3 regions of the Paenibacillus sp. FSL M7-0802 genome follow, and region 1 is predicted to be linked to each of the others. Evidence: riboswitches for the same ligand, from Rfam matches in the RefSeq annotation. Region 1 holds a riboswitch; each other region holds the start of a gene.
The links. A riboswitch is a leader RNA that binds a small molecule or an ion and turns the genes downstream of it on or off. The one in region 1 is predicted to bind glycine.
Positions count from the first base shown of each region.

Region 2: another riboswitch for glycine. It lies ahead of MHB54_RS19415 (alanine/glycine:cation symporter family protein); the one in region 1 lies ahead of sdaAB (L-serine ammonia-lyase, iron-sulfur-dependent subunit beta).
Region 3: another riboswitch for glycine. It lies ahead of gcvT (glycine cleavage system aminomethyltransferase GcvT); the one in region 1 lies ahead of sdaAB (L-serine ammonia-lyase, iron-sulfur-dependent subunit beta).

Region 1 is NZ_JBBOSD010000001.1:2,331,559-2,339,755, reverse strand. It holds gene MHB54_RS10930 (non-oxidative hydroxyarylic acid decarboxylases subunit C) at 1-489, shown strand, start outside; gene MHB54_RS10925 (non-oxidative hydroxyarylic acid decarboxylases subunit D) at 531-755, shown strand; gene MHB54_RS10920 (pyridoxamine 5'-phosphate oxidase family protein) at 827-1,288, shown strand; gene MHB54_RS10915 (serine hydrolase domain-containing protein) at 1,453-2,613, shown strand; gene MHB54_RS10910 (Ig-like domain-containing protein) at 2,829-5,165, shown strand; gene sdaAA (L-serine ammonia-lyase, iron-sulfur-dependent, subunit alpha) at 5,236-6,135, opposite strand; gene sdaAB (L-serine ammonia-lyase, iron-sulfur-dependent subunit beta) at 6,125-6,814, opposite strand; glycine riboswitch at 7,024-7,139, opposite strand; gene MHB54_RS10895 (DUF6359 domain-containing protein) at 7,354-8,197, shown strand, end outside.
Region 2 is NZ_JBBOSD010000001.1:4,206,845-4,215,041, forward strand. It holds gene licT (BglG family transcription antiterminator LicT) at 1-302, opposite strand, end outside; gene MHB54_RS19405 (LacI family DNA-binding transcriptional regulator) at 536-1,507, opposite strand; gene MHB54_RS19410 (glycoside hydrolase family 1 protein) at 1,721-3,178, shown strand; glycine riboswitch at 3,351-3,427, shown strand; glycine riboswitch at 3,446-3,540, shown strand; gene MHB54_RS19415 (alanine/glycine:cation symporter family protein) at 3,700-5,118, shown strand; gene MHB54_RS19420 (iron-containing alcohol dehydrogenase) at 5,176-6,348, opposite strand; gene MHB54_RS19425 (carbohydrate ABC transporter permease) at 6,504-7,331, opposite strand; gene MHB54_RS19430 (carbohydrate ABC transporter permease) at 7,354-8,197, opposite strand, start outside.
Region 3 is NZ_JBBOSD010000001.1:4,378,926-4,387,122, forward strand. It holds gene ptsP (phosphoenolpyruvate--protein phosphotransferase) at 1-285, shown strand, start outside; gene gcvPB (aminomethyl-transferring glycine dehydrogenase subunit GcvPB) at 405-1,901, opposite strand; gene gcvPA (aminomethyl-transferring glycine dehydrogenase subunit GcvPA) at 1,898-3,253, opposite strand; gene gcvT (glycine cleavage system aminomethyltransferase GcvT) at 3,382-4,482, opposite strand; glycine riboswitch at 4,660-4,758, opposite strand; gene gcvH (glycine cleavage system protein GcvH) at 5,152-5,550, shown strand; gene MHB54_RS20210 (PTS mannitol transporter subunit IICB) at 5,928-7,406, shown strand; gene MHB54_RS20215 (BglG family transcription antiterminator) at 7,473-8,197, shown strand, end outside.

The DNA.
Region 1 (8,197 bases):
GAAACGGATTATATGATCGGTGTGAATACAAGTGTACCGTTGTTTCAGCAGCTTAAGGATGCTTTTCCTAATGAAATCGTAGCCGTTAATGCCATGTATACGCATGGGCTGGTCGCTATTATTTCCACGAAAACCCGGTATGGCGGCTTTGCAAAGGCTGTGGGAATGCGTGCGTTAACGACTCCGCATGGATTAGGGTATTGCAAGCTGGTCATTGTGGTGGATGAGGATGTCGATCCGTTCAATCTGCCGCAGGTCATGTGGGCTTTATCCACCAAGCTTCATCCAAAGCATGATGCTGTCATTGTTCCTGGCTTGTCTATTTTACCGCTTGACCCCGGCTCTGATCCGGCAGGTATGACGCACAAAATGATATTGGATGCGACGACACCTGTAGCACCGGATATTAGAGGACATTACTCGCAGTCGCTCGATTCCCCGTTGGGTGTAGCAGAATGGGAGAAAAAGTTGAGCCAAATGCTTCGTTGAATATTTTTAAAAACAAAAAAAGATTAAAGGAGTGCTGACAGATGCATATTTGTCCCCGTTGTGAATCTAATCGTTCGGAGGTTGTTACCCGCTCGCCAGTTAAAGGCGCCTGGGAGGTTTTGTTGTGCCCTGTATGCCTGTTCACATGGCGGACCTCAGAACCGGATAGCATTACTGATCCAGCAAAGTATAAATCGGCGTTCAAGGTAAACCCCAAAGATATTCCGAATGCTGCTCATGTTCCTCCTATTCCAGAGCGGATATAGGGTCGTTCGTAAGTAGCCGTAAATTATGGTACTTTGAAGTTATAGGCCAAATGTAAAGGGGATTATACTTCATGCAGACACCAAGGATCGGTAAGGAACTGTTCACGCTACTGGACGGTAAGGTATTGGAGGACAAGCAGCATGAAGCAATGATGCTGCTGACGGTCACGGAAGATCAGTGGCCGCACATAGCGATGATTAGTGTGGGCGAAGTTGTAGCGCTGGACGAGGGGAATTTGCGTCTGGCACTATGGCCAGGCACGACCACGACGGGCAACATGATTCGTACCGGGAAGGCGACGCTTGCGGTGTTTACCGGGGGGAAGGCGCATTATGTGCGGTTGTCGCTGGAACATCTGCCTGCTTTGCCCGAAGCCAAGCATGTACGTGAGCGATTTGCGGCTCATGTTGTTGCATCCAGAGAAGATTCGGCCCAATATGCGGATATCTTGACGGGTGTCACGGTCCGTCTCAAGGAACCGGAATCGGTGATCCATCGTTGGAAGGAAACGGTGGCCGAGCTGTTAATGTAAAGCCATCTGATTATGACAAATAATCTATGTATTTACCAAGTTTACCGTTAAAATAAATGCGGGGAATAAGCGCTTACAAGGGATCGCGCTGAGCTTGTTGGAACAGGAAATTAGAGCGCGAGGGGAAGCCTGTTTCTTTTGAAGGAAAAATAGGAGGGATGAATATGTCTCGTTTTGACAAAGTAGATCAGCTATTGAAACATTTCGTAGCAAATGGGCCAGCAGGTTGCGGTTGTGCCATTGCCCAGAATGGTAAAGTGTTGTATGAAGGGTATCATGGATATGCTGATCTGGAAGCCCGAAAACCAATCACTGAGGATACAGTGTATCGCTTGTTTTCCATGACAAAGGTTGTTGTCTGTGCGGCTGCACTTATGCTGTACGAACGCGGGCAATTTTTGTTGAATGAGCCTTTGTATGAATATTTTCCCGAATATCGTAATGCGCATGTATTCAAAACCGCTCCTAACGGATACACCTATGTGGATAAGGCGGAGAAACCCATTTTAATTAAGCATATATTCAATATGAGTGTGGGTCTTCCCTATGCTTCCGAGTCTTCAGAGACAGGACGGGCCATGCAAAAGGTCCTTAGAACGTTAAAGGAAAAGCAGGGGAAATATGATCTGCGCACAGAAATTAAAGCGCTTTCTGAGATTCCACTTTCATTTGAGCCGGGAACACGCTGGTTATATGGATATGGACATGACCTGGTTGCAGGTCTTATTGAAGTGATTTCAGGTAAATCATTAGGGCAATTCCTAAAGGATGAAATATTTGATCCGCTTGGAATGAACAATACAGGTTACCGATATCGTGGAGATATTGAATCGCGAATGGCCTCCTTTTACCAACGAACAGACGCCGGAGAGCTAGAAAAAATAGAGGGTTTCTTGGATGAATATCATCAGCCCGATGCTATATATGAAAGTGGGGGCGCAGGTCTGTATTCGACAGTTAAGGAGTACCTTACATTTTCACAAATGCTGTCGAATGGAGGTATGGTAGATGGTGTGAGGCTATTAGGGAGAAAAACTATTGATTTAATGCGCACCAATCATCTGAATACAGATCAATTATTGGATTTTACTAATTCTTATCATACAGGTTATGGTTACGGACTGGGCGTGCGCACGTTAATTGATAAAGCGGCTGGGCATGCAAATAGTTCTATTGGAGAATTTGGCTGGACGGGAGTAGCAGGCACTTGGGTTTCTATAGATCCAAGCGAACAATTCTCCGTCGTTTATATGCACCAACTGGCTCCTAATATGGAAGAATACCATCATTTGAGAGTTCGCGCAGCAGCTTATAGCTGTTTGTAAATGCGAGGTTGTGGGTCTGTTGGGTAAACTCTTCACTATGGCTCTGAAGCTACACAAATTGTAATGTCTAATCTTTATCAGAAATGATCTAGTTAATAAGGACCAAATTTCCTTCGAAGCCTAAACTATTCTTTTCCATATGACGACATAAAACGTAGGTGTAAGGATTTTGCGAAATCCTTAATTTAAGTTTTGGAATGGGAGGGAATTAGATTTTGAAGAATAGATGGTCCGGTTTTCTGGCGTTGGTCATCCTGATTTCAAGTTTTACATCATATGCAGGGTTTGCATCTGCTGCGGATGCGGTGCTTTCCAAGATTGTCCTTTCCTCTAACGAGGTAACTTTGCAGCAGGGAGATACGGCTGCGTTGACAGCTACTGCTGTTTTTAGCGATGGGACAACCTCGAATGTAACCGTAAGCACGGATTGGAAAAGTGATAATACAGCTATTGCTACTGTGTATAACGGTACAGTTTCGGCCAAGGCTGAAGGGGAAGCCACCGTGGTTGCGACCTATAAAGAGAAGGTGCAATCGGTTCAGGTACATGTAACGAAAAAGGTTAAGGCGCTGACATCCAGTGTACAAAGCCTGAACTTGCGTTCAAGCGGTACAGGACAGGTTGATTTGACAGCGACATACAGTGATAATACAACAGCTCAGGTTTCGGGTGATGCTACTTGGACCTCCGATAATCAAAAGGTAGCCACAGTAGTTAACGGATTGGTTACCGCTCAGGGAGCAGGTACAGCCAATATTAAGGCCGTATATGGTCAACAGACCGTAACCATTGCTGTGCAGGTGGAGCAGGTTAAACGTCTCGATGTCAGTTCATCAGAGGTTTCTCTTTTGCTGAAGGATACTGAGAAGGTTAAACTTACGGCGACGTTCCCGGATGGATCGGTACAGGACGTAACAGAGTCCGCTGAATGGAGCTCCAGCAATGCAGCTGTGGCGGATGTACTGAAAGGCACCATTACCGGCTACAGCGCGGGAAAGGCGACAATTACAGGTAAATATGGCACGATGTCCGCTACGATTTCGGTAGATGTCGATCAAACGAATAAGCTGAAAGCCAGCGAATCCAATATTTTTCTCCGTCTGGATGAATCTAAAAAAATACAAGTTTCTGCCGTTTATCCGGATGGGACGGTAACGGATATCACAGATAAAGCTACTTGGACATCAAGCGATGAAAAAATTGCGACTGTGAATAAGGGAACGATTATGGCCATTGGAGCGGGTTCGGCTACGGTGACCGCTAAGTATGGAGATAAGACTGTTTCGATCAAGACAGATGTCGAAACCTCCAGATATTTGGATTTGAGTGAGGACAAGCTGAGCCTGAATGCCAAGGAATCCAAAAAGCTCAAGCTGACCGCAACGTATGTAACAGGTACGGAAGAAGATATCACAAGTAAGGCAGAGTGGAAGTCCAGCAATGAAGATATCGCTTTTGTCAGTGCGGGAGAAGTCACGGGTTATAAAACAGGTGAGGCTACGATCACCGCTTCTTATGGTGGCAAAACAGTTACAGCTACGGTATCCGTAAATGTACCCGGTGATCTGTCTCTGTCCTCCAAAACGGCAACGATTGATATTGATGAGGACTATACTGCAACTTTGACGGCTACTTATGCGGATGGGCGTAAGGAAGATGTAACACAGGATGCAGAATGGGCTTCAAGCGCGGAAGATATTGCTTCTGTGTCCAAAGGAACGATTACGGGTAAATCCGCTGGTAAAGCGGTTATTACAGCGACCTATAATGGCAAAAAACTGACGATTAACGTACAAGTAGGCCTTGTAGACCGTCTGGAAACAGACTCGCGTGTAATTGCGCTTGGTGCTCAGGAAACGAAGCAGCTGAAAGTAACAGGAGTTAAGAGTGGCGGTACAAAAACAGATGTAACCAAGGACGCCACCTGGACAACGAGCAATGTAAAAGTGGTTGAAGTTAGCGAAGGTTTGATCAAAGCGAATGGTAGCGGTAAGGCAACGGTGACTGCTTCATATGGCAAGCAAAACATTACGTTTACGGTAGAAGTGGACGTAGCGCAAAAGATTGAAGCGGATGCAATCGCGTTGTCACTTAAATCCGGAGATCAAAAAACCATCGCGATTGTGGTTAAATCGAGTGATGGTAAAGAAAAGGACGTTACGGCCCAAGCTGAATGGAAAACGTCTAATTATAAGGTAGCCACTGTTAAAAAGGGTCAGGTTACTGCGGTTAGCTACGGTAAAGCTAACATTCAGGCGAAGTTTGGCGGGAAGGTAATCAGCGTACCCGTGGATGTTGATACGCTTAAATATCTGCAAACAGACGAAGTTGCTTTGAATTTGAAGGCAGGACAGCTGGCCAAGGTTACGGCTACAGCCACGTATAAGGATGAGTCGGAGAAGGATGTTTCCAAACCGGCTGTCTGGTCCTCGTCCAGAATTGTTGTTGCGACCGTCAAAGACGGTAACATTAAGGCACAGGGCAAGGGCAAAGCAGTAATTACTGTGAAATATGCAGGTAAAATGACGAAGATACAGGTAACCGTTCAGTAAAAAAGAGAGCAAGCATACGTCCAAGGACGACATGCTTGCTCTTTTTTTTAAGGAGGCTACCGCTTATAAATTATGACTTATCCTTCTTGGTCGGTGTGTTGCGTGTAAGTGATTCAGTCAAACGCTTGCCAGTCGGCGTCTGGGCCAAGCCGCCTTTGGCGGTCTCGCGGTGCTTCGACGGCATCGCACTGCCGACTTCAAGCATCACGTCAATGACTTCGTCAGACGGAATAGCGCTGCGCACACCCGCCAAAGCCATATCCGCTGCGGCAAGCGCAGTCACGGCTCCCAGCCCGTTGCGCACGATGCACGGAATCTCCACGAGTCCGGCGACGGGATCGCAAATCAGGCCGAGCGTGTTCTTAAGAGCGAGGCCCACGGCGTGAACAGCCTGTTCAGGCGTACCACCACGCAGCTCGACCATAGCGCCAGCAGCCATCCCGATAGCTGAACCAATCTCAGCCTGACAGCCTCCCTCCGCGCCAGAAATGAAGGAGTTGTTGGCGATCACGTAGCCAATGGCTCCAGCGGCGAACAGGCCGTTCACCATATGCTCATCATCCCAGCCGAACCGCTCCTGCGCACTGATGAACACACCAGGGATAACCCCACATGAGCCTGCGGTAGGCGTGGCGACAATGCGACCCATGGATGCATTAACCTCCGACACGGAGAGGGCATAAGCCATGGCGAGCGCGGAGGCATCACCGGAGCAGGTTTCCCCTGACCGCAGATACTCGGCTAGGCGCTTGCCGTCACCGCCTGTCAATCCACTGCGGGATACGGTGTCTTGTGTTTGACCGCGATGAACGGCTTCCTTCATGACTTCATAATAATCAGACATTTGGCGAAAGATTTCTTCCTCCGTTGTATTCGTCTCTTGTACCTGCTCTTGAATCATCAAGCGGCCAATTGTGGTGGATTCTTCAGCGCATAAAGCGCTGATTTCATGCAGATGGCTAAACCGCATCGGATTCAGCTCCTTTTTTCAAATTAATCATCTTAATTTCATACATATGAGGTAAAGAACGCAGTTCCGCAATCAGTTCAGCTGGAGCAGAACTGTCCGTTTCAATGGCGGTGAGTGCTTCACCATCCCGGCCTTTGCGATCTACGTGCATATAGGCAATGTTAATGTGGGCCGCGCCCAGCGCTGAAGTTATCGCGCCCAATGTACCGGGCTTATCCGAGTGGAGAAGCACCAGCGTAGGCAGCTCCCCGGTCAGATTGACCCGGAATTCGTTAAGCTGCTGGACATGGATGCTGCCGCCGCCGATGGAGGAGCCCAACAGTGTGCGCTGATCCTCGCCCTTCCACAGCTCGAAACGGACAGTGTTCGGATGAGGCGCGGGGAGTCCGCTGACGGCGAATTCCACGGCCATCCCGGCTTGCTCTGCCCATTGCTCGGCATCCGGAATCCGGTGATCGTCCGTATCGTAATTAAGCAGCCCTGCGATGAGCGCCAGGTCTGTACCGTGTCCTTTATACGTGTCGGCAAAGGAGCCGTACAGCGTCATGCGGGCACGGTCAGGCTGCGTCCCGAGCCAGTGCCGGGCAACGCGTGCAAGCCGCACCGCGCCTGCGGTGTGTGAACTGGAAGGTCCGGTCATGGCCGGACCGATAATAGAAAATACATCTTTGAAACGCATGGTGTGGCCCCCTGTATGTTCTAATACCATACTATATGGTATTTCCGCGTCTTTGCGCGGTTAACGGTTCCTAATGCTGACGCACAATGTGAGCACAAAAAAGGACAGGATAAGGAAGTTTCCCTTATCTCTGTCCTCGTTACCTGAGAGTTTCGTGCGGTGTTCTTACCGCCTTACCCCTTGGGTGGCTTGCGCTCTCTCCAGAGTTGCGTCAGATGACGATACATGGACCTGAGAGATTATCCGTCAGCCGGGTGCTGACGTCTTGCTCCTTCGGTGCCGCCAGAGTGTAGGCTCCCTGGACAGACTCTCCCGTCATCTTCATTCGCGTATACCGTTCTACATGTCTTCCTTAGCGTAATGTATGCCGTGCTCGGTGTCAATCACAGGTTTAATTTTTACATAAACAGGTGCGTTTCCAATAAAAAAGATTAAAATTTACATAATTATGGATGAAACCAGGAAGGAATTAGAAGATTGGCGGCTAATCTGATAAAGGACAAGTATATTTATGGAAATCATAGGAGGGATATTGACGTATGGTAAAAGGCTTGCGATTCACAGGTTCACGCTTAAAAGGGATGTTGCATCTAGCAGCGATCGTATCACTGCTGATTGGGATCTTCGTTCCATTCGGTCAGGTCAAGGCGGAGGGAGCATTGACAGTAGCCGAAGCACTTCAGCGCCAAAGCAGTGGAGGTACGGTGACGGTGGAAGGTTACATCGTCGGACATGCTACCGGATCGAAAACGGCTAACTTTTCTTCCCCGTTCGCGAATGATTTTAACGTACTGATTGCCGATCAGGCAAATGAACGTAATACGTCTAATCTGTTGGATGTACAGCTGACTTCAGCGTACAGAGGGCAATATGGGCTATCAGGCCATCCTGAGCTGATCGGCAGCAAAATTCGTGTGACGGGTACACTCGGCGCCTACAATAATTTTGGTGGAGTGAAAAGCCCAAGCGCTGTTGAACTGGTGAGCGGAAGCGAGCCGGGGGAACCAGGCGAACCTGGCAACCCGGGTCAACCCGGTACTACACTGCCGGATGGAAAAGGCAAAAAGGTGCTGTTCGATAATACGCACGCACAGACCGCTGGTGCAGCAGATTGGGTCATTGAAGGCGCCTTCTCCGACTTTGCCAATGGACTGCGTAATGTAGGCTTTACGGTAGACCAATTGAATCGTCCCATTCCTTTTACTTATGGAGAGCAGGCTATAACATATGATAAGTTGCGCCAATATGATGTGTTCATTATTGGTGAAGCGAATGTTGCCTTTAAGGCATCCGAGCAGGCTGCCCTGCTGCAATACGTGAATAGCGGGGGGAGCGTCTTCTTCATCTCCGATCATTATAATGCGGACCGTAACAAAAACCGTT
Region 2 (8,197 bases), 1.9 Mb from region 1:
ATATGGTCGGTCAACGTTAAATAAATATTATCGCTTAACTCCGTATCCAGTACTTCCGTTGCATGCTTTACGATTTCACTCACGACCTCCAGATGAGACACTGGAATATCGTTCAGCAGCTCAGTTAGTTTAGCCGTGAACTCGTTTTCATTTAACATGAAAATCTTATCTATTTTATCATCATCGACTTGATCGCCAGCCACCTTTTTGAAGGAAATACCTCTTCCCATCACGATGACCTCTTTGCCTTTATCGTTTTTAGTCAATAGGACGTTGTTATTGAGCACCTTCTCAATAATCATTGAAGTTCCCCCTCCCATCCTTTACCAATAAAAAATGCCTAAGCACAATTCAACACTATTGTTAGCAATAGCACTCAATTGAACTCAGGCATTGCCCGCATCACCGGTCACAATCCTTCGATATAGTGCTATTGTAGCACAAAAAAAAGCGATTTCAACATATTTTATTCTGATTCGACAAAAAATATTTCATATCAAGGCCCTTTTGCCTAATTTGCAACTAAATCGTTACCTTACGTGGTCGTACGTTCAATGAGGCAGTACTCTAGCGAATGAAGCTCCATTTGGCGTCCAATCAGCTGAGGGGAAAGCATGAAAAAAGCATTTTGTGCTTGAGCCATGATGGGATTTTGAATCGTTGTAATCCCCATCGTATGCGCCAGCTCCGTGTTATCGAATCCGACAATCGCCAGATCTTCCGGTACGTTCAGCCGTTGTCTGCGTGCTTCGCAGAGAATGCCCACTGCTACATAATCGTTAGCACATAAAATAGCCTCTGGGAATTCTTCCCGACGCTGTAACAAATCCCGTACGACCTGTTCGCCATCACGGATATTATAAATAGAAGAGTGATTCCAGTGTTGCAACACTGGCAGATTGTGCTCACTCATGATCTGTTCGTAGGCTCGTTGTCTGCTATGGGTATTGATGCTGCTCGGACGACCAAAAGCATTGGCTATACGAGTATAGCCTTTTTGTATCAAATGTTTTAGCGCTAACATATATCCTTCATACTGATCCATAGCGACGGAGCGAATATCGGTATGCTCCATTCGTTGCCACGAAACGATCGGGCCATATTTGCAATAGGTACTCAAAAAATCAGTGTCATTCACGCAGGAAATGATGACCAGCGCATCGACTCTTTTTCTTTTTAAATCCTCAAAGGCTTGAAGCTCTTTCTTTTTGTCTTCTCCCGAAGTATAAATAATGGTTTGGAATTCATACTGGCCGGCTACTTCCACAAAGCTGTCCAGAAAAGCGAGAACAATTTCATTAATAGTTGAAGTAATGATACCGATCTGAAGCGTCTGACCCTTGGATAGAGAAATGGCATTCCGATTAGGAACATAATCCAATTCCTGCATGATTTTCAAAATCTTAGTTCTTGTTTCGTGACTGACATGGGGTGACTGATTTAATACTCTGGATACCGTAGCTTTGGAAAAGCCCGCCAGTTTTGCAATTTGATCAAGATTCGACATGATGCTTCTCCTCACATAAGAAAAAAATACTTGACATGAAACGCGTTACAACGATTAGGATGCTTATGAAGGCATTACGTCTATTTTAAAGCATCTGTCAATCCTTTTCAAAGGAAGAACGGTTACCGTTAGGTATTGATTCACATTTGCAGCACTTGATGGGATTACTTGACCAAAGTAAAAATCTTAAATACGGAAAGAGGTTTTTATACCATGACGAAGACGCTAAAAGGATTTCCGAAAAACTTCTTGTGGGGCGGGGCAACCGCAGCCAACCAATTGGAAGGTGCTTTTGACGTAGATGGAAAAGGATTGTCCAGTGCGGACATGGTTGCCTATGTACCCAAAGCAGAGCGCAAGAACGATCATGCTATGGAGATTTCGTCCGAGCGACTCGAAGACATTTTGGCAGGCAAAGTCAATGCCCGTTTTCCAAAACGTGAAGGTGTGGACTTCTTCCACCACTACAAAGAAGATATTGCATTGTTCGCGGAAATGGGCTTTAAGGTATTTCGTATGTCCATCAACTGGTCGCGGATTTTCCCAAATGGCTATGATGCCGAGCCGAATGAAGCGGGACTGCAATTCTACGACAATGTATTTGATGAGCTGCGCAAATATGGTATTGAACCGCTGGTAACATTGTCACATTATGAGACACCGCTGGGTTTGACTCAGAAGTATAATGGCTGGCTGGGTCGTGAAGTTATACAGCACTACGTAAATTATGCCGAAACTGTGTTCACGCGTTATAAGGATAAAGTAAAATACTGGCTGACCTTTAATGAAATCAATGTAATGACCATGAGTCCGTTTACTGGTGGCGGGGTGGTCATTGACCGCGTAGAAAACAAGCAGCAAGCGATATACCAAGCACTGCATCATCAATTTGTAGCTAGTGCACTGGCGACAAAACGAGGACATGAGATCATCCCGGGCTCTCAAATCGGCTGTATGCTGGCTCGTTTGGAAAGCTACCCACATACGTGTAACCCAGAGGATATACTGAAAGCCCAGCATGAAAATCAGATGAACCTGTTCTTTACGGATGTGCATGCCCGTGGGGAATATTCCAACTACATGAATCGTTATTTTGAAGAAAATAATGTTGTTATACACACAGAACCAGGCGATGCCGAAATTTTAAAAAATAACACGGTCGATTATATCTCATTCAGCTACTACATGACCTTGACCGTATCTGCAGGTCCAGAAGGCGAGAAAGCAGCAGGAAACCTGATTGGCGGCGTGAAAAATCCATATTTACAGTCCTCTGACTGGGGATGGCAGATCGATCCGATCGGCCTGCGTGTTACGCTGAACACGTTTTATGACCGCTACCAAAAGCCGCTGTTCATCGTGGAAAATGGTTTGGGTGCGTATGATAAGGTGGAAGAAGACGGTTCTGTGCATGACACATATCGTATTGATTACTTGCGTCAGCATATTGTTCAGATGAAGGAAGCGATTGCCGACGGTGTTGATCTGATTGGTTACACCAGCTGGGGTCCTATCGACCTTGTGAGCATGTCTACTTCCGAAATGTCCAAGCGCTACGGATTTATTTACGTCGATCTGGATGATGACGGTAACGGAACGCTCAAACGCTCCAAAAAGGACTCATTTAACTGGTATAAAAATGTGATAGCAACCAATGGTGAAGAATTGTAATTCCAAATTTTCTCGGGCGGGTATAGCAGAGGACATCCTAAGGATGCAATCTGCTGTACCCGCTTTTTTGATAGACATAATAATAATATTTATTTCAGAGGGCTTCACAAACTTTTCACTTGTAATAAGCTGAAAGTTTTCTGTATAATAAATAAAAATTTCATATGTCTGGTTGATGTTTGCGGGAGATGGAACGAAAGTTCCGACCGAAGGGGCAAAACTCTCAGGTGCTTAGGCTGATTACAGCAACAAGCGGGGACCGTAAACGGACAGAACTCTGGAGAGACCCTTAATTGGGCGCCGAAGGTGCACCGCAGAGAACATCTGCTTAAACTCTCAGGCAAAAGGACAGAGACGCGAATAACCTGTGACAGGGAATGCCCTAGGCTTTTTTATAAGCTATTAGAGGCAGAAACCTGCGCAAGATGGTTGTATTTTTTCGTGCCTTTAACCTCTCCAGGAGTCGAATCAGCGGATTTGACTCTTTTTTGTTTTCTAATATGCTGGAGGAGCGGGTTGAAATGAATTTGGTACATGTGTTAGAAGCGATTAGCAGTTGGATATGGGGGGCGCCTCTCATCATTCTTGTCATGGGAACGGGGTTGTGGCTGACCATACGTTTGAAGATGCTGCAGGTATTCCGCCTGCCCCTGGCGATCAAGCTGATCGGTAAGGCCCCGAATGAAGGTAGCGGGGATGTAAGTAGTTTTGCGGCTTTGAGTACAGCGTTGGCGGCTACAGTTGGCACAGGAAGTATTGTCGGCGTAGCGACAGCCATTAAGCTGGGCGGGCCGGGTGCCTTGTTCTGGATGGTCGTTGCAGCCTTTTTTGGGATGGCGACGAAATATGCGGAAGGTGTACTTGCGGTAAAATACCGGGTGAAGGATCGGAATGGGCAATTTTCCGGCGGCCCGATGTATTATATTGAGAAAGGTCTGGGACGCCGTTTTAAACCGCTGGCGATGCTGTTTGCTTTTTCGGGCATGCTGGTAGCGTTGTTCGGGATTGGAACGTTTCCGCAGGTCAAAGCGATTGTATCTTCGACCGAAAACAGTTTTGGCGTTCCGCCCATTGTAACGGCACTGATTATTGCTATCCTTACAGGACTTGTTACTATTGGAGGACTCAAAAGCATTGCCAAGGTATCGACGAAGGTCGTTCCTTTTAAAACAGGCTTGTACGTACTGATCTGTCTCATCGTACTGATTCGGTTTGCTGACCAACTACCTGCCGCAATTGCGCTGGTGCTCCATTCGGCATTTTCAACTACATCTGCAACGGGCGGATTTGCCGGAGCTACGATTATGCTGGCGATGCGAAGTGGGGTAGCCAGAGGTATTTTTGCCAATGAGGCCGGATTGGGAAGCGCACCGATTGCAGCCGCAGCTGCCAAAACCAAATGGCCTGCGGAGCAAGGGCTAATTTCCATGACAGGCGTGTTTATTGATACGATGGTTATTTGTGTGATGACCGGGTTGACGCTACTGGTTAGTGGTGTGTGGAGCGGGCCTACCGATGCGGGCCTGATGACTCAGCAAGCATTTTCCAGCGCATTCCCGCTGGGGGCAGAACTGCTCACAATCATTCTGATTATGTTCGCGTTCACCACCATGCTCGGCTGGAACTATTACGGGGAACGCTGTGTTGAATATTTGCTTGGGGTCAAGTGGATTAAGCCATACCGCTATCTGTTCATCCTATTGGTTGCCGGGGGCGCGTTCATTAAACTGGATGCGATTTGGCTGCTGGCAGATATCTTTAACGCAATGATGGCTTTCCCGAACCTGATTGCCCTGCTCGGCTTATCAGGAATTGTAGTCGCAGAAACCCGAACTTATATGGATTCTCTGAATTCTAGTAAGAAAAAGGGCATTCTTGCAGGTGCCAGTGTAGGGGCAGCTATCCAAGTAGAAGAAAAAGGACAAACGGTTAATTCATAAATTCCAAAAGGGAGTGCCCTCAGTCATCACAGGCTTGAGGACACTCCCTTTTGAATGTTATAACGATGCGTGCAAAATAGCTGAAATATCTTCTTGATTCAGCTTTTTATAATTACCGAAGCCTCCGTATTCCATTTCACGGGCTGCAATGTTTGCGACATTTTCCAATTGCTCATCATTAATATTGTAATCGGCCAGGGTGGAAGGGGCACCGAGACTTGTCCAGAATGCACTCAGGCGATCAATCCCCTCCAAAGCAATTTCCTTATCCGTTTTACCAGTGGTATCTAAATCAAACATGCTGAGCATCAGCCGCTTCATGCGTGCAGCATCCTGATCCACCGTATGTCTCATCCAGTTGGGGAAGAGGATCGCCAGACCGCCAGCATGAGGAATATCATATACAGCGGATAATGCATGTTCAATCGTATGCGAAGCCCAGTCCCCGAAGTAGCCCATTTGTAGTGTTCCGTTAAGGGCAATCGTTCCGGCATATAAAATCGTTTCACGATGCTCGTAGTTGTGCAAATCTTCCAGCAGCTTAGGTGCAGTTTCGATCACGGTTTGCAGCACGGAAAAGCACATACGATCTTGCAACGGTGTATTTTTAACATTGTGAAAATATTGTTCAAACACATGGCTCATCATATCCACCATGCCATATACCGTCTGATCACGTGGCACAGAGAAGGTGTTTTTTGGGTCCAGAATCGAGAATTTCGGATGCGTCACCGCGCTGCCCCATACGTATTTTTCGTTCGTTTCCCAGTTGGTGATAACAGAATCCGGATTCATTTCTGAACCGGTGGCGGCGAGTGTGAGGATGGTGCCGAATGGCAGAGCCTCGGTCGGCATGTGCTTTTTGTTGATAATATCCCACACATCGCCGTCATATTCAGCCCCTGCTGCGATGGCTTTGGTGCAATCAATAACGCTTCCACCGCCTACAGCAAGTAAGAAGTCGATTTTTTCATTTCGGCAAATGTCGATACCCTTCTTAACGGTGGACAAGCGCGGATTCGGTTCTACGCCGGACAATTCATGAATGTTCAGATGTAGCGGTTCTAACGCGTTTAATACCTGGTCATATAGACCATTTCGTTTGACACTTCCGCCTCCATATACCAGCAAAATGTTTTTGCCGTAATTCAGCAGTTCCTGCTGGAGTTCTTCAATTTGATTGTCTCCAAAAATTAATTTGGTGGGGTTATAATATGTGAATTTGTTCATCTGGTAAGTTTCCCTCAGTTCATAGTTCATAGTTCATGTTCAAATCGTAAATCGCTTAACCTGATTGCCTGTTGGATACCTAACTTCATCATGTAAGCTATTTGAAATGACGATTAGCTATTATACATGAAATGAATAAGGGAATTCAAGTAAATCTAATCTTTGACCGCTCCGGCGGCAAGATCGGAAATAAACTGGCGGCTAATGAAAAGAAATAAAATAATAAGTGGCAGTACAGCCAGCAGGGTGCCCGCAATGACCATCGCATAATCCGTATTGTAAATCCCGTTCAATTGTGACAGTGCAATCTGGAGCGTGAATTTACGTTCATCCGTTAAGACGATTAGCGGCCATAAATAATCATTCCAGGCTCCTATAAAGGTAAATGCGCCGAGAAAAGCGAACGCAGGACGTAGAATAGGCAGTGCTACATTCAAGTACAGTCGAAAAAAGCTGCATCCGTCCATCCGGCCCGCATCCAGCAGTTCCTTTGGAATGGATTCTTCCGCATATTGACGAATCCAGAAAATGCCGAAGGCATTTACCATCCCCGGGATGATAAGCGCTTTGAACGTACCTACCCATCCAAAGGAGGCCATCATGACAAAGGAGGGGACAAGCGAAAGTTGTGAAGGGACCATCATCGTAGCTAGCAGAACGATAAATAGCACTTTTTTGCCCGGAAAATCAAACTTGGCGAATGCAAAACCTGCTAGTGAATCGAAAAACAGAACCAATAGGGTAACAGAACCGGCTACAAAAAGGGTATTAAAAAAGGCTCCGGCAAAATTAATCTGTTGTAATACTCTCGTTATGTTATCCAAGAAGTGGCTGCCAAACCACAATTGTGGTGGAAAACGATAGATGTCTGAGGTTGTACGGGTTGCCATGACGATCAGCCAGTAAAATGGAAACATCGACAGAATGATTCCCACCAACAATCCGGCATATAAAACAAAGGATTTTGCGCGTGTCTGCATCATGTTGTGAAGCTCCTTCCCATCGTTATTTTTTACCTTGAACGAGTTTCCAGTTTATGATGGAGAATAGAGCAATGATGAGGAACATGCCCCATCCGACGGCTGCACCATATCCAAAATAGTTGTTAATGAACGACTCGCGATACAGGTATAAAACGATGGTCATGCCACTTGCCCCGGAACCGCCGTCATTACCGACCAGGACCTGTGGCTCGGTGAAGAGCTGCATACCGCCGATGGTGGACGTAATCACCGTAAACAGAATGACTGGGCGTAGCATGGGGATAGTGATGCGGAAAAAAGCTTGCGCTCCGGTTGCCCCGTCTATTTTGGCGGCCTCATACAGCACATGCGGAATACTCTGGAGTCCAGCCAGATAGATGATTGAGTTATAGCCCATCCATCTCCATACGACCATAGAAGAAATGGCGATTTGGATACCCCAGGGCACATTCAGCCATTGAACCATGGGTAGCCCCATGAGTTGCAGAAGGTAGTTAAGAAATCCAAAATTGTTGGCAAATAAGGCACCGAATATGATGGCAACAGCTACAATAGACGTCACATTTGGCAGGAAGAATCCGACTCGCCATAAGGTACGCATTTTCACAAAAGGGGCATAAAGCAGAAAGGCAATAATCAGTGCGAAGAATAGCATCGGAATCGTTGCATACACCCAGATCACAAAGGTGTTGCCTACAGCCTGCCAAAATTCATGATCTGTTACAAGGTAGCGAAAGTTGCCCCAGCCGTTGTAGGTCATGTCTCCGATCCCGTCCCATTTGTGAAACGCTAGATATAATGAAAAACCAATCGGAAACAGTCCAAAGATGCCAAACAGTAGATAAAACGGCGAGATCGCAGCATAA
Region 3 (8,197 bases), 2.0 Mb from region 1:
TACAATCCATCCATTCTGCGTCTGGTGAAAATGGTTATTGATGCCGCTCACCGTGAAGGACGTTGGGTTGGTATGTGTGGCGAAATGGCAGGAGATACAACAGCAATTCCGTTGCTGCTGGGTCTGGGACTTGATGAGTTCAGTATGAGCGCAACTTCCATTCTGCCAGCACGTAGTCAAATCTCCAAGTTGTCCCGTGCGGACATGGAAAAACTGGCTACAAAAGCTCTGGACATGCAAACAGCAGAACAGGTTGTTGAATTGGTTCAAAGCATCGAAGGTTAAGGAAGGGTATTACATTTCAAAGGTTATATCTTTTTCCAACAAAAAAATTGCTGTGTACATACAGCAGCCGGTATCTAATAGATACCGGCTTTTTTGCATGCTTTAAGTAGAATTTGTTTTTAACTGCATGAGCAATTCAGTACAGGTTTGCGAGCTGCGGTAGTTTCGTCCAATCGTGTGACTGGAGTAGTATATGGTGCATTGAGCACCAGCTCAGGGTTCTCTTCTGCTTCCCGCGCAATATGAATCATAGTGTCAACAAAAGCATCAAGTGTCTCCTTACTTTCCGTCTCCGTGGGCTCGATCATGATGCACTCCTCTACATTCAGAGGGAAGTAAATTGTAGGCGGATGGTAGCCGAAATCAAGCAGCCGTTTGGCTACATCAAGCGTACGCACTCCAAATTTTTTCAAGCCTCGCCCTGACATGACAAATTCGTGTTTGCAATGTCCAGGGTAGGGCAGGTCAAAATGTGGAGCGAGCCGATGCATCATGTAATTGGCATTGAGCACAGCGCATTCCGATACACGCTTTAAGCCGTCAGGACCGTAGCTACGGATATAGGCATAGGCACGAACGAGAATACCGAAGTTACCGTAAAAGGCTTTAACCCGTCCAATAGAATCTCCCTGTTCCCGGTCCCAGTGGTACACCCCCTGCGGATCCCGTACGACAAGCGGCTTGGGCAAATAAGGGATGAGCCGTTGCTTTACGCCGACAGGCCCAGCGCCGGGGCCGCCGCCTCCGTGCGGGGTACTCATCGTTTTGTGCAAATTGAGATGCACTACATCGAAGCCCATATCTCCGGGACGGGTAATCCCCATGATGGCGTTGGAGTTTGCCCCGTCATAGTAAACCAGACCACCCGCTTCATGCACGATGGCAGCAATGTCAGTGATTTGCTTCTCGAACAGCCCAAGCGTGTTCGGATTGGTCAGCATGAGCGCCGCGGTGTCGTTGCCTACGGCTTGACGTAACGCATCCAGATCCACCAGCCCCTCAGGGGTGGAGGGAAGGGTGACTGTTTCGAAGCCCGCGACGGTTGCGCTGGCGGGGTTCGTTCCGTGCGAGGAATCCGGCACGAGCACCTTGGTACGTCGCTCACCACGTGCTTCGTGGTATGAGCGAATCATCATCAGCCCGGTCCATTCGCCATGGGCGCCCGCGGCGGGCTGAAGCGTGACGGCATCCATGCCAGTTAACGCAGCCAAATCATTTTGGAGCGTATACAGCAGCTCCATGGCACCCTGGATGCTCTCCTCGGGCTGATATGGATGGATTTTGGCGAAGCCTGTATATCGGGCGACATCCTCATTCACTTTCGGATTGTATTTCATCGTACAGGAGCCGAGCGGATAAAATCCGTTGTCCACGCCGAAATTGCGCCGGGACAAGGCAGTATAATGCCGAATAACGTCTACTTCGTATACCTCGGGTAATGCCGCAGGTTCGCTGCGCAGCGCATAATCTGGCAAAAGCTCTGCCACCGGGCGACGGGGAACGTCGCACTCGGGAAGGGAATAGGCGATGCGACCCGGACGGCTCAATTCAAAAATGAGCGCTTGATCGTGTTCCTTCAACAGCCCTTGTTTCTGATCCTGTCCGGTGTGTGTCATAGCAATCCCCCCAAGGTGTGTACAAATTGGTCAATCTCTTCTTTGGTCCTTTGCTCCGTCACGGCAATCAACATGTGACCAGCAAGTTCCTCATAGTCCCGGCCCAAATCGTAGCCAGCGATAAATCCAGCAGCTAGCAGCTCGGCCTGGAGTTTGCTCATATCCGTACCCTCAGGCAGTCTAAGGGCAAACTCATTAAAGGTTGGTGCGTTAAACGAGGCAGTTACGCCCTTCAAGCTCAGCAATTGCTCTAAAGCATAACGGCTTTTATGCAAATTTAGCTCGGCTACTTCCTTGATCCCCTGTCTACCCATGACAGACAAGTATACAGATGCAGATAAAGCTAGCAACGCTTGGTTGGAGCAAATGTTAGAGGTGGCCTTTTCGCGGCGGATATGCTGTTCCCGCGCTTGCAAGGTCAGCACGAAGCCGCGTTTACCGTTGCGGTCTGTGGTCTGACCCACAATACGGCCGGGGATACGGCGCATATGGGCCTGAGAAACGGCAAAGTATCCACAGGTCGGACCGCCGAGAGAAGAGGAGATGCCAAGTGGCTGCGCATCTCCTACCACAATATCCGCGCCCTGTTTGCCGGGTGTTTCCAGCAAGCCAAGTGCTAGTGGATTGGCACTGACGACCAAAAGACCTTTGTGCGCATGGATGAGGTCAGCCATCGGCTTCAGGTTTTCCACGGCTCCGAAAAAGTTGGGGCTTTGGACCAAAACAGCCGCGGTCTGTTCCGATACGGCTGCCGCTAGCGCATCAGCATCCGTTACGCCGTCCGAACAGCCGATCTCCACGATGTCCAAATCCAATCCGCGTGCATAGGCTGCCAATACCTGACGTGCCTCCGGATGGACGGACCTTGATACGATAAGCTGTTTACGGCGGGTAGCTGCGGCGGACAGTGAGCCCGCTTCCGCCAGTGCAGTCGCTCCGTCGTACATGCTGGCATTAGCTACAGCCATGCCCGTCAATTCGCAAATATACGACTGAAACTCGAAAATGGCTTGTAGCTCGCCTTGGCTTACTTCCGGCTGATAGGGGGTGTAGGCTGTATAGAATTCCGAGCGTGAAGTGATGTGCTGGATGACGGACGGAATATGATGATCATAAATTCCTGCGCCAAGGAAGCTGGCATGTGTGTCTGTATTGGCGTTGTGTCCGGCCAGCTCGGCCAAGTGGCGGGTTAAGGCTTTCTCATCGAGTCGAGAAGAGAGAGGCAGTTCCCCTTGATATCGAATGGCCTCTGGAATGTCACTGAATAAATCATCAATAGATGATACACCCACCACACGCAGCATTTCGGTTTGATCCTGTTCAGTCATAGGGAGATAACGATGCTGCTTCATAGGTTCTGACTCCTTTCGAAAAGCAAGATTTTAGATCGTAAATTAGCTAATAAAAAAGTGTGTGAGATGAAAAACCCAGAAGTTCATATCTGACATATTTGCTTTATAGAAATAAAAAGAGTTTAAGATCAGCGCGGGCGTTTATAAAAGGGTGCTGCCACCACCTCGGCACGCAGGCGTTTGCCACGAATCTCAACCTCCAACGGTGTGGAGAGGGCGCTAAAACGACTGTCCACCAAGGCGAGGCCCAGATTACGCTTCAAGGTGGGCGACTGAGTCCCCGTTGTGACCTCACCAATGTGTTGTCCTTCTGCGAATACCGGGTAATGGGCGCGTGGGATACCGCGATCAATCATTTCCAGCCCGATCAATTTGCGAGGAATCCCTTGTTCTTTCTGACGTTGCAGTGCTTCTCTACCGATAAAATCTCCTTTATTCAGCTTGACGAAGAAACCTAGACCAGCTTCGAGTGGTGAAATCGTGGCAGATAACTCCTGACCATATAGCGGCAACCGTGCCTCAAAGCGTAGGGTATCCCGAGCACCAAGTCCAGCGGGAATCAGCCCATACGACTCACCGGAACGAAGCAAACCCTCCCATACGGCTGGTGCTTCCGCAGCAGGTATATAAAATTCAAAACCGTCTTCGCCCGTATATCCGGTTCGTGAGACCAGTGCTTTTGCTCCGAACAATGGCACATTCTCATGGAAGCGGAAAGATGCCAGATTCGTAATGTCCGTATCTGCCACGGCTGCGGCAATACGTGCTGCCTCCGGTCCTTGCAACGCTAGCAATGCTATCGCATCAGACACATTCTCCATGTGAACGGATGCAGGCATATGGCGCATTAGCCAATCCCAATCCTTATCGATGTTGGATGCGTTCACAACGAGCATGTAGCGTTCCGGTCCTTTGCAGTAAACAAGTAGGTCGTCTACTACCCCTCCATCGGGGTAACACAGGAGTGAATATTGTGCCTGACCTGGTTCCAACTGGCTGACATCATTCGTGGTCACCTTTTGCAGAAAAGCTTCGGCTTCTTTGCCTTCAACCAAAAATTCGCCCATATGCGATACATCGAATAAACCCGCACGTTGCCGGACGGCCTCATGCTCCTTTTGAATGCCGCTAAACTGAACCGGGAGCTCCCAGCCGCCAAAGTCAATACAACGAACCCCAGACTGCGTCCCGTAGGACGAATATAGCGGTGTTTTTCGCAAATTAGTCATTATTCCACTCCTATCCGGTGTGATCGGCTAAACAAAAAAGACAGGCCGAAAAAAACGTATAGACGGCAGTCTACACTCTTTTTTTCAGCTCTGTCCTTGATACCAGAAAGTTACCCCGGTATGTACCGGGTTTCCCCTTGGGTGATCCGCTCCAATAGCGAATGCTCTCCAGAGATGCGTCCGGCAGAGGTCCTTTTGCCTGAGAGATTCACCTGCAATGCAGGTTTACTCCTTCGGCGCTACCTTCGGGATCAACGGTATATTACCTGGCTTTGCAGATAACAACTTGATCCGATTCGCGTGCACTTATGTCTCACAAGCGGCAACAGCTATGCGAATCTTTTTGGCAGTCTCTCCCTCCGCGTTCATCCGCGTTTGCAGTTGTCGGGGTGTTTCCCAAAGCATTTGCTATAACCCATTAATACGCAAATTCATTCAAAATGTCAATAAAAATGTCATCAAAAACAATAGAAAAAACATTTAATATATAAATAAGGATATGTAAGCGTTTGTTATAAGCTATCATATTTTTATATAGTACGCTATATGAGGTGATATGAAGTATTTTTGTTAGTATTATTGACATGAGTGTTCTTGTTGTCATAATCTTAACCTGTCTAGTACAGTGAGCAAAAGCGATTTTATTCATATGGAAGTGAGGGGAACAGAATGGGTGAAGTAAAGCAGCAACTTTGGTATACAGACGAACATGAGTGGGTTCAGCGGACAGAGAATGGAACGGTACGAATTGGTATTACAGACTTTGCACAGCATCAACTGGGTGATATTGTTTTTGTAGAATTACCTGAGGCGGGAGCAACGATTGAGCAGGGAGCGGAGATCGGTACGATTGAATCGGTGAAGACAGTATCCGACCTTTTTGCTCCGGTGACGGGAACCATACTAAAAGTGAATGAAACGCTGGAAAGTACACCTGAGCTAGTGAATGAATCTCCCTATGAAAAAGGTTGGATGATCGAAGTAGAGATGGATAAAGATGTGGAGGAAGCCTTGGGCAAGCTACTGTCTGCGGATCAGTATGAGCAGTTGATTTCCGATGAGCAATAATGGAGCATTGTAGTATGGAGTAAGAGGGTTATTTGTCTGCTCGATTTTTGTATAAAATAGTCGCTATGATTTGACGTAGCGGCTATTTTTTTGTCTTTTTGCAAACGTAATTACGTGTTTTATTCTGATTTAGAGGGTTGTCCCCATATAAGAATCATACATAATCCAGCACGGTTTTTCGACTAATTTCTATAGCTACAGGTCATATTAAGAAGAATTATGCAGGTATAATACCTTCCCGGATAATTTAAATTTAAATGTTGTCATCAACGTTCATGACGAAAGTACGTTTTCATTTCGTTGATGAAGATAGCGCTGTCATTTAGTATGAATTTTAAGAAAAGGTAGTGATGCTTACCTACAAGGAGGATTTGAATATGAGTACATTGGACGCAAAGCCAAGTTCAAAAGGAGGCACTCGTGTCGCCGTACAGCGTTTTGGCCGTTTTCTTAGCGGTATGGTTATGCCCAATATGGGAGCATTTATTGCGTGGGGGCTGATTACGGCACTCTTTATTCCGACCGGATGGTTCCCGAATGAAGGTTTTGCACAATTGGTTGACCCGATGAAAAATTATTTGTTGCCGTTACTGATCGGTTATACAGGGGGCACGATGATTCACGGACAGCGTGGAGGTGTGATTGGTGCCATTATGACGATGGGTGTCATAGTGGGAGCCGATATCCCGATGTTCCTGGGCGCGATGGTAGCTGGTCCGCTGGCTGCGTGGATATTGAAGAAGTTCGACAAGGCCATTGAAGGCAAAGTCAGATCAGGCTTTGAAATGCTGGTCAATAACTTTTCGGCCGGAATTATCGGTGCCATTCTAGCGCTGCTTGCCCATGTGGCGATTGGTCCGATTGTACAAATGATCAGTCAAGTGTTGTCGGCAGGGGTACAGTTCCTCGTGAACGCAGGGCTATTGCCGCTTGTCAACCTCATTATTGAGCCCGGAAAAGTATTATTTTTAAACAACGCGCTGAATCACGGAGTATTGAGTCCGATTGCGTTAGAGGAAGCTGCAAGAACAGGAAAATCCGTACTGTTTATGCTGGAATCCAACCCTGGGCCGGGGCTCGGTATTTTGCTAGCCTACTGCCTGTTCGGCAAAGGCTCTGCGAAGTCATCGGCTCCTGGAGCGGTCATCATTCATTTTTTCGGCGGGATTCATGAAATTTATTTCCCTTATATTTTGATGAAGCCGATTTTGATTCTTGCTGCTATAGCTGGGGGCGTTGTGGGAACCTTCTGTTTTATGTTGACAGGTGCCGGACTGGTTGCTGCTCCTTCACCGGGCAGCATCATCGCCTATTTTCTAATGACGCCAAAAGGCGGATATTTGCCAATGCTGAGCGGGGTGATCGCTGCTGCGGTCGTATCCTTTGCTGTTGCCGCAGTGTTACTCAAGACTAGTAAGCAAAAAGAAGAGGGGCTGGAGGAAGCTGCATCCCGCCTGAAAGATATGAAAAATCAAAGCAAGAGTGCAAGTGCTAACGCCACTGTAATGGAAGATAATCACGAATCTGAACGTGCTGCTGAGATTGCCGCAGATCGAACGCTCAAGGATAAATCCGAAGTGAACAAGATCGTCTTTTCCTGTGATGCAGGTATGGGTTCAAGCGCTATGGGCGCCTCGATTTTACGCAAAAAAATGAAGCAGGCGGGTGTAGGCGTAACAGTTACGAATACGGCAATCAGTGAAATTCCACAGGATGCGGATATTGTCATTACGCAAAAAACGTTGACAGACCGGGCTAAAACAGTAGCCCCGAATGCTGAGCACATTTCCATTGACAATTTTCTGAAGAGCCCTGAATACGAAGCGCTGGTTGAACGTCTGAAATCCGATTCTTAATCCCCGTCGTATGCAGTGTACGTCTCCTGCTGGAGGGATGAGCTTGGGAAGGAACGGTATGCGCTTATGAATATTACGAAACGACAACGTGACATCGTGGAATATCTTCTGGAGCAGTCCAAAGAGGTTACAGCCGGGGAAATTGCCACGAAGATCAATGTCAGCACAAGGACGGTTCATCGGGAACTGGGCGCAGTCGAGCATTGGCTGGCTGCTCATGAGGTGAAGCTGGAGAAAAAGTCAGGGATTGGTATCTGTATAGATGCTGACCCAGCTCAGCTTGTATGCCTGCGAAGGCAATTGCTGCATACGAAGTCAGACGAATATTCGGCTGAGGAGAGAAAGATCGTGGTTCTCTGCATGCTGCTGGATACACGGGAGCCGATCAAGCTGCTGGCGCTGGCTTCGGACTTGAAAGTCACGGTAACTACGGTCAGTCATGATCTGGACGAATTGCAAGGCTGGATTGGGGAACGGGGACTCATGCTTGTGCGCAGACGGGGGTACGGGGTCGAGATTACAGGGCGGGAGACAGACAAAAGACGGGCGATTTCCGAGCTGGCTCTCGAATATTTGGATGAATCCGATCTGTTTTCAGCCCGGGAAGAACTTCGTTCTGTAACCCGTGTCGCCGACAAGTTGCTGGAGATGATTGGCAGAGATAACCTGCTGATTGTGGAAAAGGCCCTCTGGCAGCCCCATGAAAAATGGTTGGAAAACATGGTGGAAAGCAAATACATGGAGCTGCTGATTCAAATTTGCGTTTCGCTGGTACGTCTGCGACTCGGGTA